DNA from 2 places in the Stenotrophomonas sp. LARHCG68 genome. Region 2 is predicted to be linked to the other one. Evidence: riboswitches for the same ligand, from Rfam matches in the RefSeq annotation. Region 2 holds a riboswitch; the other holds the start of a gene.
What was found. Region 2 has a riboswitch for glycine ahead of ACIPR8_RS07870 (trimeric intracellular cation channel family protein). Riboswitches for the same ligand answer to the same signal wherever they lie in the genome.
Positions count from the first base shown of each region.

Region 1: linked by a shared signal. The riboswitch ahead of gcvP (aminomethyl-transferring glycine dehydrogenase) and the one ahead of ACIPR8_RS07870 (trimeric intracellular cation channel family protein) in region 2 are both predicted to bind glycine.

Region 1 covers NZ_JBIXJV010000003.1:217,797-225,636, reverse strand. The annotation lists gene gcvP (aminomethyl-transferring glycine dehydrogenase) at 1-1,939, opposite strand, end outside; glycine riboswitch at 2,050-2,158, opposite strand; gene ACIPR8_RS12170 (multidrug effflux MFS transporter) at 2,486-3,706, shown strand; gene ACIPR8_RS12165 (hypothetical protein) at 3,777-4,193, shown strand; gene ACIPR8_RS12160 (hypothetical protein) at 4,556-5,134, opposite strand; gene ACIPR8_RS12155 (M2 family metallopeptidase) at 5,323-7,326, opposite strand; gene ACIPR8_RS12150 (phosphoethanolamine transferase) at 7,508-7,840, opposite strand, start outside.
Region 2 covers NZ_JBIXJV010000002.1:99,666-107,505, reverse strand. The annotation lists gene ACIPR8_RS07890 (3-deoxy-7-phosphoheptulonate synthase) at 167-1,240, shown strand; gene ACIPR8_RS07885 (hypothetical protein) at 1,395-1,838, shown strand; gene ACIPR8_RS07880 (GIY-YIG nuclease family protein) at 1,857-2,117, shown strand; gene ACIPR8_RS07875 (YegP family protein) at 2,240-2,578, shown strand; gene ACIPR8_RS07870 (trimeric intracellular cation channel family protein) at 2,727-3,344, opposite strand; glycine riboswitch at 3,433-3,537, opposite strand; glycine riboswitch at 3,551-3,640, opposite strand; gene ACIPR8_RS07865 (acetyl-CoA hydrolase/transferase family protein) at 3,789-5,303, opposite strand; gene glnE (bifunctional [glutamate--ammonia ligase]-adenylyl-L-tyrosine phosphorylase/[glutamate--ammonia-ligase] adenylyltransferase) at 5,587-7,840, shown strand, end outside.

The DNA of each region.
Region 1 (7,840 bases), on a different contig from region 2:
AGGTCATCATGATCGCGGCCAGGCGGTCGCTGTACTTCTCGGCGTTGCGGCGGATGTCATCGACATCGACGTTGCCGTTGGCATCGGTCTTGGTGACCACCACGGTCATGCCGCACATCTGCGCCGAGGCCGGGTTGGTGCCATGCGCCGAATCCGGGATCAGGCAGATGTCGCGATGGCCTTCGCCGCGCGAGCGGTGGTAGGCGCGGATCGCCAGCAGGCCGGCGTATTCGCCCTGCGCGCCGGAGTTCGGCTGCAGGCTCACCGCGTCGTAGCCGGTACATTCGACCAGCATCGCTTCCAGCCCGTCGATCAGTTCCTTGTAGCCCTGCGCCTGGTCGGCCGGTACCAGCGGGTGGATGTTGGCGAACTCCGGCCAGGTCACCGGGATCATCTCGGCGGTGGCGTTGAGCTTCATGGTGCAGCTGCCCAGCGGGATCATGGTGCGATCCATCGCCAGGTCCTTGTCGGCCAGCGAGCGCAGGTAGCGCAGCATCTCGTGCTCGCTGTGGTGCGTGTTGAACACCGGGTGGGTCAGGAACGCACTGGTGCGCAGCAGACCCTTGGGCAGGGCATCGGCGGTGGCGGCGTCCAGTGCATCCACGTCGACCGTGGCGCCAAACAGCTGGCCCAGCGCGACGATGTCGGCGCGGGTGGCGGTTTCGTCCAGGCTGATGCCGACCGCGCCGGCATCGATCACGCGCACGTTGATGCCGGCGGCCACGGCCTTGGCCTGCACCGCCGCGGCGTCAACGCCGGTGACGTGCAGGGTGTCGAAGAAGTCATTGCCCACAGCAACACCGGCCGTGCGCAGCGCGCTGGCCAGGATCGCGGCCAGACGGTGGGTGCGGCGGGCGATGCGCAGCAGGCCTTCCGGGCCGTGGTAGACGGCGTACATCGAGGCCATCACCGCCAGCAGCACCTGCGCGGTGCAGATGTTGGAGGTGGCTTTCTCGCGGCGGATGTGCTGCTCGCGGGTCTGCAGGGTGAGGCGGTAGGCCGGCTTGCCTTCGGCATCGACCGACACGCCGATCAGGCGGCCCGGCATCGAGCGCTTGTAGGCGTCACGGCAGGCCATGAACGCCGCATGCGGGCCACCGAAGCCGAACGGCACGCCGAAACGCTGGCTGTTGCCGATGGCGATGTCCGCGCCCCATTCGCCGGGAGCGGCGATCAGGGTCAGCGCGAGCAGGTCGGTGGCCACGGCGACCAAGCCCTGGCGGGCATGGATGGCCTCCACCAGCGCCTTGTGGTCACCGATGTGGCCGGTGGTGTCCGGGTACTGCAGCAGCACGCCGAACACGTCGGCGGTCATGGCTTCGGCCGGGGTGCCGACCTGCAGCTCGATGCCCATCGGCTCGGCGCGGGTGCGCAGCAGTTCCAGCGTCTGCGGGTGCACGGCGTCGTGCACGAAGAACACCTTGGACCTGGACTTGGCCGAACGCTTGGCCAGGGTCATCGCCTCGGCGGCAGCGGTGGCTTCGTCCAGCAGCGAGGCGTTGGCGATCTCCATGCCGGTCAGGTCGGCGACCAGGGTCTGGAAGTTGATCAGCGCTTCCATGCGGCCCTGCGAGATCTCCGCCTGGTACGGGGTGTAGGCGGTGTACCAGGCCGGGTTTTCCAGGATGTTGCGTAGGATCACGTTCGGCGTGTGGGTGCCGTAGTAGCCCTGGCCGATGAAGCTGCGCAGCACCTTGTTCTTGCCGGCGATGGCGCGGATCTTGGCCAGCGCCTCGACCTCAGTGAGCGATTCGGGCAGCGCCAGCGGTGCCGGCGACTTGATCGAGCCCGGCACGATGGCGTCGGTCAGGGCTTCAAGCGAATCATGGCCAACGGTGCGCAGCATCTGCGCGATTTCGGCATCGTTGGGGCCGATGTGGCGGTCGACGAACGCGGAGGAGTGTTCGAGTTCGCGCAGCGAAGGGGTGTTCTGGGTCATGGCTGACGTCCGGAGAAGGCATGCAGGGCTGGGGCGGTGAGCCAGGCAAGCACCGGTACGGCCCCGCTGCCGCGCAGGCGGCATCACGGCCGGCAAGCCGGTGGCTTGCCTCGCGCCCCTCTGTCCTTTTGCCTGAGAGTTTGGAAGCAACGCGACGAGGATCGTGTGCTTCGTGCCCCTTCGGCGCCGGATTGAACCGGTCTCTCCAGAGTTTTGGTGCAGGTGGTATCGGGCCTGAGCGATTTACGGGCGTTTGCGCCTTCGGCAGCGGGGTCAGCCGCTTCTCCCACCGTGTTCGTACAGCCGGCCGATTATAGCCCGGGGCAGACCTGCGCACCGGCTTGGATTACCATTCCGTTCCCGGCCCGAGGATCGCGCGTTGCACGCGGTGGGCGGGGAGGCCGGTACCGCGGGCTGACGCGGGTTCATGTCCGGATAAACAGGCGCGATATGGCCGCGCGGCGTTACCGTGTCCGGCCCTGTTCATTTTTCTCTCCCGCACCGGTGTGCCTGCCGGTGCCGATGCACGTTGTTTCACAGGAAGCCATGAAAGCAAGCAAGCAGGTTTCGCTGCGACGGATCGCCGCGCTGGTGGCCGGGTTGTCGATGTTCGGCCCGTTCGCCATCGACGCGGTGTTCCCCGCGTTCCCGCAGATCGGCGCGCAGATGGGCGCCGACAAACTGGCCATGCAGCAGGTCATCAGCGTCTACCTGCTCACCTATGCGCTGATGAGCCTGGTCCACGGCGCGCTGTCCGATGCGCTGGGCCGCAAGCGGGTGATCATCGGCGGGCTGGTGGTGTTCATCCTGGCCTCGATCGGCTGCGCGCTGTCGCGCGACATGGGCTCGCTGCTGCTGTTCCGCGGCCTGCAGGGCCTGTCCGCCGGCGTGGGCTACATCATCGGCCGGGCGGTCATCCGTGACCTGTACGACGGCGACGACGCCCAGCGGCTGATGAGCCAGGTGTCGATGATCTTTTCCATCGCCCCGGCCATCGCCCCGATCATCGGTGGCTGGCTGCTGGGCTGGAGCCATTGGCAGGGCATCTTCTGGTTCCTGGTGGCGTTCTCCACGCTGCTGCTGGTGGTTACCTGCCTGTGGCTGCCGGAAACCCACCCGCCGCAGGCCCGGCTGAGCCTGCGCCCGGCACGGCTGGCCCAGGATTACTGGAGCATCGCGGTCAACCCGCGCTTCCTGCGCCTGGCCCTGGCCGGCTCGCTGGGCTTTGGCGGGCTGTTCCTGTACATCGCCTCGGCACCGGCCTTCATCCTGGACCTGCTGCACCTGAACGAGCAGCAGTTCGCCTGGTTGTTCATCCCGACCATCGGCGGCATGGCGCTGGGCGCCTATGCCTCCGGCCGCGCGGCCGGGCGCATCGCCGGCGCGCGCGCGGTGCGGATCGGCTATGCGTTCATGGCGGTGGCGGCGGTCTACAACATCGCCTACAACGCGTTGGCCCCGCAGATGAGCGTGCCGTGGGCGGTGCTGGCGCTGACCCTCAATTCGTTTGGCGTGGCGCTGATCTTCCCGATCCTGAGCCTGGCGATCCTGGACATGTACCCGCGCCAGCGCGGCACGGCCTCCTCGATGCAGGCCTTCAGCACGCTGGTGACCAATGCGGTCATCGCCGGCGTGTTGTCGCCGCTGCTCAGCCGCAGTGGCCTGAGCCTGGCCATCGGCGCGGCGTTGTTCGCGCTGGGCAGCGGGCTGATGTGGAAGTGGGAGCGCATCAGCCAGCGCGCCCAACGCAACACCCCGGCGGCCTGATCCATCTTCACCCCCGATCGGGGACACTATCCCTGCCGCCATCAGCGGCGACGGCAAAGAGCACATCACGATGTCGATTCAATCCAAGGGCCGCCGCGAGGCGAAGAAGAAACTGGCCGAGCGCGCCCGCAACCAGGCCGAGGCCAACCCGGCACCGAAGGCCAAGGTCGAGCCGCACGCCGAACTGCGTGACCAGCAGCGCAGCCTGCTGGCGGGCATCGTCCGCCGCGACGGCGAGTGGGTGCTGGGCATGGACGGCAAGATCGCCGGCGAGACCACCAGCGCCGCACGCGTGCTGGCGCTGATCATGCAGGCCGCCGAATGGCACGAGAACAACAACACCCCGGTGCGCCTGATGTATTCCGACGCACTGAAGGACGCCGCGCACGCCGAGGTAGCCGAGCAGGGCATCGATTTCGACACCTACAAGCGCAACCTGGCCGGTGAGCTGGGCGTGGGCGCGAAGAGCGCCGCTGGCACGCATTGAGCGTCTGCGGGGAAGTTGCCGGATCAGCGAAGGCGCCGAGGGCGCCTTTGTTGTTTCTGCGGCGGGCGTGTCACCTGGAGCGGCAGGCCCATCCCTTCAAGGTGCAGCGATGTCGCCCCTGTGCCGGTGATGTCGCATGGAACGCCGGCATTGCCCGTTGAAGCGGCACGGATGTCGAAAAAAGCGTCAGTCATGCCGCTTCGGATGGCACGCATCGGGTGGGATGTTCCAGCGATGCCGCAGGAAGTGGCAACGGTGCTGGGAAAAGCGGCAACGATGACGCCATGGGCCCCGATGGCACGCCGATCCGGTTGCCAGGGATCCGCAGGAGCGGCCTTCCATCCAGCCGCCTGGCCCGGTAATCAGTCCTCTTCGATCCGCATGCTGCCCAGCACCTGCTCGGCCTTGGCCTGCAGGTTCGGGTCGCGGTGCGCGTCGGTGTAGCGGTGGAAGTAGCGCAGTTCGTAGCCAACATCGGCGTAGCGCGGCGAACCGCAGGACAAGGTGTATTGCTCGGCCCATTGCCGTTGTCCATCGGCGGCGGGTTGCCGCAGCTCAAGCCGCAGGTGGATGCTGGCGCAGCGCTTGTCCGCCCGGTATTCGCTTACCTGCAGGTGGTTGATGGTGGCGACGGGACTGTTGGAGAAGTCCTGCTCCAGCTTGCGCCGGATGTTCTCGATGTAGCCGGAAAGGGGGCTGGTCGGGACATCGGGCCGGGTCATGTAGGCCTCGATCTTCCTGCTGTCGGTGGTCGAGCCCGCGTTCCAGTCGACGCTGAGGTTTCCGCTGCCCCACTTGTCCTGTTTCCAGTCCTTGCCCGCCGGCGGTGTGAACGTGAAGCCGAAGGCGCGATCGCGTTCGGTGTAGCCGACGCGGAGGGGCTCGGTGTGTTGTGCAGCCCATCCGGCCGCAGTCTGCGTGGCGAGCAGGAGGAAAAACACGGTGCGCGCTGCAGGGGGCATTCGGGTCTCCAGGAGTAGGCGGGCAAGATGTTCATGCCAATGAGGGCTGTCAATGTCGGGCCGGTGGAGCCTGGCCCGCATCCGCATGATCTCCGTCATGCGCCTGACCGTGGATGAACGAAGGGCGCCGTAACGGCGCCCTTCGTGGTCAACCCGGTCCGTCGTGTTTACGGCGTGCTCGTCGGTGCGGCGACGGCCGCCGGCGGTGCTGCCGTCCAGCCGCACATCTGGCCTTCGTTCTGCTGCTTCAGCCATTCCTGCAGCGGGGCGAAGTATTCCAGCATCGGGCCGGCGTCGAGCTTGTCGTTGCCGGTCAGCTCCTTGAGCGTGGCCTGCCACGGCTGGCTGGAGCCCTTGCTCAGCATCGCCCAGAACTTCTGGCCGGCTTCCTTGTTGCCATAGAAGCTGCACTCGTTGAGCGGGCCGGTGTAACCGGACGCATCGCACAGGCCCTTGTAGAACTGGTACTGCAGGATGCGCGCCAGGAAGTAGCGCAGGTACGGGGTGTTGCCCGGCACGTGGTACTTGGCGCCGGCGTCGAAGAACTCCTCGCCGCGCGCGCTGGCCGGGGCCACGCCCTGGTACTGGGCCTTCAGCTCCCACCACTTCTGGTTGTACTGGTCCGGCTTGATCGAACCGTCGAACACGCCCCAGCGCCAGCGATCGATCATCAGGCCGAACGGCAGGAACGACACGCCGGACATGGCCATGCGCATCTGCGCGTTGATGGTGGCCTCGCGGCTTTCCTGCTGCGCGCCGACCAGGCCGATCGAGTTCAGGTACTTCGGCGTCATCGCCAGCACGATGGTGTCACCGATGGCCTCGTGGAAGCCGTCGTTGGCACCGCCCTGGAACAGCGGCGGCAGCGGGTTGTAGGCCAGGTCGTAATAGATGTGGCCCAGCTCGTGGTAGATGGTGGTGAAGTTCTCCTCGGTCGGGGTGATGCACATCTTGGTGCGCACGTCCGGGCCGACGTCCTTGCCGTCACCGCCCATGTTCATGTCCCAGGCGCTGGCGTGGCAGACCACGTTGCGGTCCATCGGCTTGATGAACTGGGTGTTCTGCCAGTAGCTCTCCGGCAGCTTGGGCATGCCCAGCGACACGTAGAAGTCCTGCGCGCGCTCGGTCATCTGCCGGGCGGTGGCCAGCTCCGCGTCACGCTGTGCCTTGAAGCGGCTCGCCGGGTCGCTGCCACCGGCCTTGGCCAGGGCGGCGCTGAGGTTGGTCTGGTACTGCTTTTCCAGCGCGGCGGTGATGTCCAGGCTGCCCGCGTTCGGGTACGGCGCGGTCATGTCCCACAGGTTGCTCCAATCCTGCTGCCACATATTGCCGGTCAGGTGCGCGGCGATCATGCCGCCGCCAACTTCCGCCTTGTCCTTGCCGTATTCCTTGTCCAGCTTGGCGCGGGTATAGCAATGCACCTGCTCGTACAGCGGCTTGACCTGCTCCCACAGGCGATCGGTTTCCGGGCCAACCTGGTCGGCCGGCATGTCGTAGCCGCTGCGCCACATCTGGCCAGCATCGGTATAGCCCAGTTCGCGGGCGCCTTCGTTGACCAGTTCGACGAAGCGCTGGTAGTTGGCGCGCGACGGCACGGCGGTGGACTGCCAGCCCTGCCAGGCATCGAGCTGCTTGTCGTAGTCGCGCGAGGTGGCCAGTACCTTCTCCAGGTCACCCAGCTGGCGGCAGTTGCGGCTGTCGCCTTCGCCCACACAGTAGGTGCCGGCGCCGTAGTCGCCTTCCAGCTTGGTGGCGATGGCCGCCAGCTCGGCCAGCTTCTGCGGGTCGCGCGGGGCGGGCATCGAGGTCATCAGCTTGAGCAGGCTGATCGCGCGGGCGGTGTCGGCGCTCATCGGCTGGCCCTCGTACTTGCCGGCCTGCTCGATCCAGCCGTTGAGGGTGGTCAGCCAGCGTTCGTTGGCCTTGGCGGCCACGCGCGCGGAGTCGTCGTTGATGTAGGTGGACGACAGCCACTGCGCCGAGGTCATCTCCGGGTACATCGCCTTGTACTCGGCGTTGACGCGGGCGATGAACTGGTCGGCGCTTTCGGCCGGTGCGGCGGCGCTGGTGGCCGGCTTGGCGGCCTCCGGCGTGCCTTCCTTCTTGCAGGCAGCCAGCGAGAGCACGGCCACGCCCACGGCGGCGGCCAGCAACAGATGACGATGTTTCACGGAAATCCCCGGTAATGGTTGCGAATACCGGCGAAGGCTAGTGGGGCGGGGCGGGCCCTGCAAGTGGACCAGGTCAGGGAGGGGGCGCGGCAGGAGTGGTCTCGGCCGCGAAGCCGGGATTCCGGCAGCCTCCTGGCTTTGGCAGGGCGCGGGGTCATCGGCCCCGCGCCGGAAGACGCTCCTACGACGGGGTCGTGCAATCGGCAAACAGGTCGCGGCTGCGGTCGTACACCGAGGTCCGCACCTGCATCAGCCCCAGCACCGAGGGGAACAGGTTGTCCTGGTCGGCGCGCTGCTGGGTGCGTTGGCGCAGGCACTGCAGGTCCAGCCCGCGGTCGGCGGCGAAGCCGGGCGAGAACCACATCAGCAATGGCACCCGGGTCTGCTCCTCCGGCGCGATGGCATAGGGCATGCCGTGCAGGTACAGGCCTTTCTCGCCGAGGGATTCGCCATGGTCGGAGAGGTAGATCATGGCGGTGTCGTAGTCGCCCATCTCGCGCAGGCTGGCGATGGT
Region 2 (7,840 bases):
TACTTTTGGTATTACTTTCCGAAGCCGCTGGCGGAGGAAGGACTGCGCTCACCCTGAAGAAACCTTCAGACGCATTCCCGAAAAGCCGCCAGCGAACCTGGCGGCTTTTTTCATGCTGCCAGCGCTGGGGCCACACCCTTCACGATCTGGATTGGAGACCCCCGCAATGCCCCCCCACACCGACGACCTGCGCATCCGCAAACTTGAACCGCTGACCCCGCCGGCCCAGCTGCTGTCGCTGCTGCCCTGCGACGAGGAGGCCTCGCAGACCGTGGCCGATGCCCGCGCCGCGCTGCACCGCATCCTGCATGGCGAGGATGATCGCCTGGCGGTGGTGGTCGGCCCGTGCTCCATCCACGACCCGGTCGCGGCGATGGAGTACGCCCAGCGCCTGCGCCCGCTGCGCGATGCGCTCGGCGGCGAGCTGGAGATCGTCATGCGCGTGTACTTCGAGAAGCCGCGTACCACGGTGGGCTGGAAGGGCCTGATCAACGACCCGGACCTGGACGGCAGCTTCAACATCAACAAGGGCCTGCGCGTGGCGCGCGGCCTGCTGCGCGACATCAACCGCCTCGGCCTGCCGGCCGGCGTGGAGTTCCTGGACGTGATCTCGCCGCAGTACATCGCCGACCTGGTGGCCTGGGGCGCGATCGGCGCGCGCACCACCGAAAGCCAGGTGCACCGCGAGCTGGCTTCCGGGCTGTCGTGCCCGGTGGGCTTCAAGAACGGCACCACCGGTGACGTGAAGATCGCCGCCGACGCGGTCGGCGCGGCCTCGCACCCGCACCACTTCCTGTCGGTGACCAAGGAGGGCGGCACCGCCATCGTGGCCACCCAGGGCAACCCGGACTGCCACGTGATCCTGCGTGGCGGCAAGACGCCCAACTACGACGCGGCCAGCGTGCAGGCGGCCAGCGAGGTGCTGGGCAAGTCGCAGCTGCCGGCGCGGCTGATGATCGATGCCAGCCACGCCAACAGCAGCAAGAAGCCGGAGAACCAGCCGCGCGTGATCGAGGACATCGCCGGCCAGCTGGAGGGCGGTGAGCAGCGCATCGTCGGGGTGATGATCGAGAGCCACCTGGTGGCCGGCCGCCAGGAGCTGGTCCAGGGCCAACCGCTGGTCTACGGGCAGAGCATCACCGACGGCTGCATCGACTGGGACAGCACCGTGCAGGTGCTTGAGCGGCTGGCCGAGGCCGTGCGTGGGCGCCGCCAGGCACAGCTGGAAGCGGCCGCCTGACTGGGCCAAGCGTGACAGCCACACTGGCACGCACCGGCCAGTCCAAGTAATTTACGCGGCGGGAGGCGCAACGCCTCCCGCCTGCTGTGGTCTCAGGGGAGAGCGCCTCACGCGGCAGGAAGCCTAGAAATCACCGCTTATGGAGAAGGAAGTGATGCGTATCCGTACGTGCAGTATGGTGCTGGCAATGATGCTGGTGCCGACCGTGGCGATGGCCAAGAGGGAAGTCGTGGATTCGGGCAGTGGCTGCCTGCAGAACCTGGCGGTGAGCGGTGGCTTCACCACCGGCAAGCAGTTCCTGGCCTCCACCGACCACGAAGGCATCAGCTACCCCGAGGCTTTCCGCAAGACGGTGGCCGCGATCGAGGCCGAGGGGCTGGTGGGTGTCTCGCCGAACGAGCAGACCGGCTACATCGCCGCCGAGCAGACGGTGCGCGGTGGCGGTGGCTCCACCGTGCCGCTGCGCACCACCGTGCGCCGCCAGAACGACGGCACCATCCGCGTCGAGGTGCGTTTCAGCATCAAGGGCGGCCAGCTGACCTCCAACAAGGCGGTGGGTGAAGGCCTGTGCAAGATCGCCGACGCGGCGAGCCTGTAACAGCGGGCGGGAGCGCGCGTGGGTAACGGTGCCTGGTTCCTGTACCTGCTGGAATGCCGCGATGGCAGCTACTACGCGGGTATCAGCACCGATGTACAGGCGCGCTTCCAGGCCCATCTGGCCGGCAAGGGCGCGCGTTACACGCGCGCGCACCCGCCGCTGCGGGTACTGGGCATGCGCCCGTACGCCGACCGTGCCGCCGCCTCGCGCGCGGAATGGCAGATCAAGCAGCTCCCCCGCCAGCACAAGCTGGCGTGGCTGGAGCGGGCCGGGGATTGAGGTAGAGTCTGGCTTGCAGCCGCCGTTCCGGGCGGCGCCAACGCCCGGGCAGCCGGGCACCACAGCCACGCATGCGGCTGTCCAGCGGCATGTCGGCATCGTCCTCAAGCGGAGGGTTCGTGATGGCAGGTTGGTACGAGTTGGAGAAGAGCAAGGACGGGCAGTTCTACTTCGTGCTCAAGGCAGGCAACGCCGAGGTGATCCTCACCAGCGAGCGCTACACCACGCGCGCGTCGGCCGAGAACGGCATCGCCTCGGTGCAGAAGAACAGCCCCGATGAAGCGCATTACGAGCGCAAGACCAGCAGCGATGGTCGACACCATTTCAATCTCAAGGCCGCCAACCACCAGGTGATCGGCAGCAGCCAGCTGTACGCATCGCAGGCCGCGCGCGAAGCCGGCATCACCAGCGTCAAGGGCAATGGGCCGAGCACGACGGTGAAGGACAAGACAGCGGGGTAGTTGGGTTTTGCCCTCACCCCAACCCCTCTCCCGCGTGCGGGAGAGGGGCTTTGAAACTGCAGTTGCGCCGATCACTTCAAACCGTCGTGAACCTGGCCCCTCTCCCGCACGCGGGAGAGGGGTTGGGGTGAGGGCAAAACCAGCCAGCTCAATGCACCTCATCCTGGTAGACGAACTTGGGCATCTCCCAGCGGTAGCGGATGGCCAGCAGGCGCAGTGCGAAACCGCCCAGCAGGCAGCACACGATCGCGGTGTCGTCGGCCACCTGCCAGTGCAGCAACAGCAGGTAGGCCGCACCGGTGAGCAGCGAGATGATCGCGTACAGCTCCTTCTGGAAGATCAGCGGCACCTCGTTGCAGAGGATGTCGCGCAGCACGCCGCCGAACGCGCCGGTCAGCATCCCGGCGATCAGCACGATCTGCGGCGCATGCCCGGCCTCGCGCGCGATGGCGCAGCCGATCAGGGTGAAGGCGATCAGGCCCAGCCCGTCCAGCACCAGGAAGGTGCTGCGGAAGTGGTGCATCCAGCGCGCCAGCCAGGTGGCGACCAGCGCCGCGCAGACGGTGAAGCCCAGGTACTCGGGGTGCTTCACCCAGCCCAGCGGGTAGTGGCCAAGCAGGATGTCGCGCAGCGAGCCACCGCCCAGGGCGGTGACGCAGGCGATCATGACCACGCCGAACAGGTCCATGCGGCGCCGGCCGGCGGCCAGCGCGCCGGTCATGGCTTCGGCGGAAATGGCGATCAGGTAGATGAGGGAGAGCAGCATGCTGTGGGTTCCAGGCAGAGCGGTGGGGCCGGCCACGCGCCTGCCGCCACCCTTGCCTGGGCAAGGATGGGACTGCGTTGACCGGTGCCGCTCCCGCTGTCCCTTGTGCCTGAGAGTTCAGCGGCGATGGCCGCGTGCCCCTTCGGCGGATCGCGCGGACGGTGTCCGGCGACCTCTCTCCAGCTCGGCGTGTCGGATGCATGGTTGGTGGGATTCCAGCCCACCGGCCTGAGCGATCATGGGAGCCTGCGCCTTCGGCGGGCGCCAGCGTGGCGCCTCTCTCCTGCATCCGTGGGTCAGTGTAACTGTTGCGTTGCAGCATGAACTGGCCGGATCTGGCAGCCCGCGCCTGTCGGTGCCAGCGCTCCCACATGAAAACAGCCGGCGGCGGGGCCGTCGGCTGCTTCGGTGCTGCGACTGCATGCCCGCTGCCGCGGGCCCTGCTCAGGCCTTCATGCTGCCCGTGTCGATGTAGCGCTGGTGCCAGGACAGCGCTTCGGGCAGCAGGTGCGGGGTGTGCTTGCCGTAGCTGTCGCGGCAGGCGCGGTCGAAGTAGTCGTTGAGCTGGTCGCGGTAGCCCGGGTGCGCGCAGTTGTCGATCACCTGGCGGGCGCGGGCGCGCGGCGGCAGGCCGCGCAGGTCGGCCAGGCCCTGCTCGGTGACGATGATCGAGACGTCGTGCTCGGTGTGGTCGACGTGGCTGACCATCGGCACGATCGCCGAGATGCTGCCGCCCTTGGCCATCGAGGGGCTCAGGAAGGTGGACAGGAAGCCGTTGCGGGTGAAGTCGCCCGAACCGCCGATGCCGTTCATGATGCGGCTGCCCATGACGTGGGTGGAGTTCACGTTGCCGTAGATGTCCACCTCGATCATGCCGTTCATGCCGATGCAGCCCAGCCGGCGCACCAGCTCCGGGTGGTTCGACATTTCCTGCGTGCGCATGATGATGCGGTCGCGGTAGAACCGGATGTTGCGCTTGAACTCCTCGTTCGCCTCCGGGCTCAGCGCGAAGCCGGTGCACGAGGCGTACTCGAGCACGCCGGACTTGAGCAGGTCCAGCATGCCGTCCTGGATCACCTCGGTGAACGCACTGAGCCCGCGCAGGCCACTGTCGGCCAGGCCGGCCAGCACGGCGTTGGGGATGTTGCCCACGCCGGACTGCAGCGGCAGCAGGTTGTGCGGCAGGCGGCCCTTGGCCACTTCGTGCTTGAGGAACTCGATCAGGTGGCCGGCGATCAGGCGGCTGTCCTCGTCGATCGGCTTGAACGGGCTGTTGCGGTCCGGACCATTGGTGCGCACCACCGCCACGATCTTGTCCGGGTCCACGTCCAGCGTGGTCTGGCCGATGCGGTCGTTGGCGTGGATCAGCGGGATCGGCTTGCGGTGCGGCGGCAGCGCGGTGCCGTAGTAGATGTCGTGCATGCCCTCGATGTCGGCGGGCTGCCACTCGTTGACCTCGATGATCACCTTCTTGGCCAGGTCCAGCCAGGTCTTGTTGTTGCCGACCGAGGTGGACGGCACCAACGCACCATCGGCGCGGATGGCCGAGACCTCGACCACGGCGGTGTCGATCTCGCCGTAGAAACCGAACCACACGTGCTGGGCGACGTGCGAGAGGTGGATGTCGATGTAGTCCAGCTTGCCGTCGTTGATGCGCTTGCGGGCATCGGGGTCGGTCTGGAACGGCATGCGCATGGCGATGCCGTCGGCCTTGGCCAGCGCGCCGTCCAGTTCGGGCGCGGTGGAGGCACCGGTCATCAGCTTGATCTGGAACGGCAGGCCTTGCGCATGCACGTCCTCGATGCGCTTGGCCAGCGCCATCGGCACCGCCTTGGGGTAGCCCGAACCGGTGAAGCCGCTCATGGCGACGGTTTCGCCCGGCTGGATCAGCGCCGCGGCTTGTTCGGCGGAGACGATGCGGTCGCGCAGGCGCGCGTCCAGGATGCGTTCGACAGACATGACGACTACGGGTTGTTGTGGGGACCGTCGATTATCGCCCTTCCCGCAGGGCTGGGGGGTTCTACCTTGGTGGGATGGTTTTTGTGGCGCGCAGGCTCTTGTACCGCCAAGTACTGTTTTGCACTGCAGCGTGCAAGTTGCTTCGGCAGGCCGCACGATCGCCCTGCATCCCGACGTGGGGGAGGGAGCAAAGCCCGCTGACAGTTCGCTGTCAGCGGGCTTTTTTAATGGCCGATCGCCGCAGATGGCGACCGCTGGCATGCGCAGATGCCAGAATCGGCGGATGGAAAATTCCCCCGCCGTAGTTCCTGAATACGTTGCCCCGGTGATTGACCGGGCCCTGGCCCGCCTCAAGCTGGCGTTGCCGGACCCGGCGCGCTGGCCGCCGTCGCAGGACGTCGAGGCGGGGCTGCGCCGACTGGCCATCGCCAGCGACTTCGCCATCGACACGCTGTGTCGGCAGCCGGAGCTGCTGGAGCGGCTGGCCGCCCCCGATCCGGCCCCGGTCCCGTTGCCCGGACTGGACCCGCTGCAGCCCACCGCCTGGCCCACCCAGCTGCGCCGCTACCGCGCGGCGGCCTCCACCCGATTGATCTGGCGCGACCTGCAGGGGCTGGATGACGTGGACGCCACCCTGGCCGGGGCCACCCGGCTGGCCGAGGACTGCCTGCAGCTGGCGCTGGCCGCGCTGGAGCAGGAATTCGCCAGCCGCCACGGCTTGGTGCGCAGCGCCGACGGTGGCGTGCAGCGGTTGGTGGTGTTCGGGCTGGGCAAGCTCGGCGGCGGTGAGCTGAATTTCTCCTCCGACATCGACCTGGTCTACGCCTACCCGGAAGGCGGCGAGTCCGACGGCGCGCGTCCGCTGGCGGCCGAGGAGTACTTCGCGCGGTTGGGCCAACGCCTGGCCCGGCTGCTGGATGAAACCACCGCCGAAGGCTTCTGCCACCGCGTCGACCTGCGCCTGCGCCCATTCGGCACCGCCGGGCGGGTGGCCTTGTCGTTCGCCGGCATGGACCAGTACTTCCAGCGCGAGGGCCGCGACTGGGAGCGCTATGCCTGGATCAAGGCGCGCGCGGTGGCCGGTGACATCGCCGCCGGCGAGGCCTGGCTGGAAACGCTGCGGCCGTTCGTCTACCGCCGCTACCTGGATTTCACCGCGCTCGATGGCCTGCGCGAGATGAAGGCGGCCATCACCGCCGAGGTCGCGCGCAAGGACCGCGTGGACGACATCAAGCGCGGCCCCGGTGGCATCCGCGAGATCGAGTTCCTGGCCCAGGCGCTGCAGTTGATCCGCGGCGGCCGCGAGGCGGCGCTGCGCGAGCGGCGCTTGCTGCCGGCACTGCGCGCGCTGATGGATGCCGGGCAGATGGCCGAGCAGGATGGCCAGGACCTGATCAGCGCCTACCGTTTCCTGCGGCGCGTGGAAAACCGCCTGCAGATGCTGCGCGATGCGCAGACCCACAGCCTGCCGACCGACCCGCTGGACCGCGAGCGCATCGCGCTGGGCCTGGACTACGCCAACTGGGAGGCGCTGCTGCAGGCGCTGGATGCGCAGCGCCAGCGCGTGGGCACCGAGTTCGGCGCGTTGCTGGCCCCGCGGCAAGGCCAGGCCGCGCCCGATGCGCTGGCCAGCTACTGGCGCGTGCTGCCCGGTGGCGGCAGCGCCGAGGTGCTGGCCGAGGCCGGTTTCGCCGATGCGGCCGGTGCCGACCAGTCGCTGCGTGAGTTCGCCCAGTCGCTGGGCGTGAAGTCGCTCTCGGACAACGCCCGCGCGCGGCTGGACCGGGTGCTGCCGGCGCTGCTGCATGCGGCCACCCGCTCCCCGCAGCCGGACGCCGCGCTGCGGCGCGTGCTCGGGCTGCTGCAGTCGATCCTGCGCCGCACCAGCTATCTGGCACTGCTGGACGAACAGCCCAGCGCGCTGACCCGCCTGGTCAACGTGCTGGCGCGCAGCGCGCTGTTGTCCGAACGGTTGGTGGCGTTCCCGCTGTTGCTGGACGAACTGCTGGACACGCGCGTGGCCGGGCCGATGCCCGGTGCGCAGGAAATGCAGGACGCCTGTTCGGCCGCGCTGGCCATCGACGACCCGGAAGCGGCGCTGCGCGCGCTCAATGAAGTGCGCCTGGCGCTGAGCTTCCGCATGGCACTGGCCTTCCACGATGGCCGCCAGCGTGCGGTGGACTGCACGTTGCAGTTGGCGCAGCTGGCCGATGCCGTGGTGGTCACCGTGCTGGAGATGGCGCGCGCGGACATGCGCCATGCACACGGTGAGGTGCCGGGCGGGCGCTTCGCGATCATCGGCTACGGCAGCCTGGGCGGCGAGGAGCTGGGCTTCGGCTCGGACCTGGACCTGGTGTTCCTGTATGACCATCCGGCCGAGGCCGAGGAGAGCGATGGCAAGCGACCGCTGGAAAGTGGCCGCTGGTTCGCACGCCTGGCGCAGAAGGTGATGGCGCTGCTGTCGGCGGTGACCGCCGCCGGGCGCCTGTACGACATCGATGTGCGGCTGCGCCCGGACGGTGGCAAGGGTGCGCTGG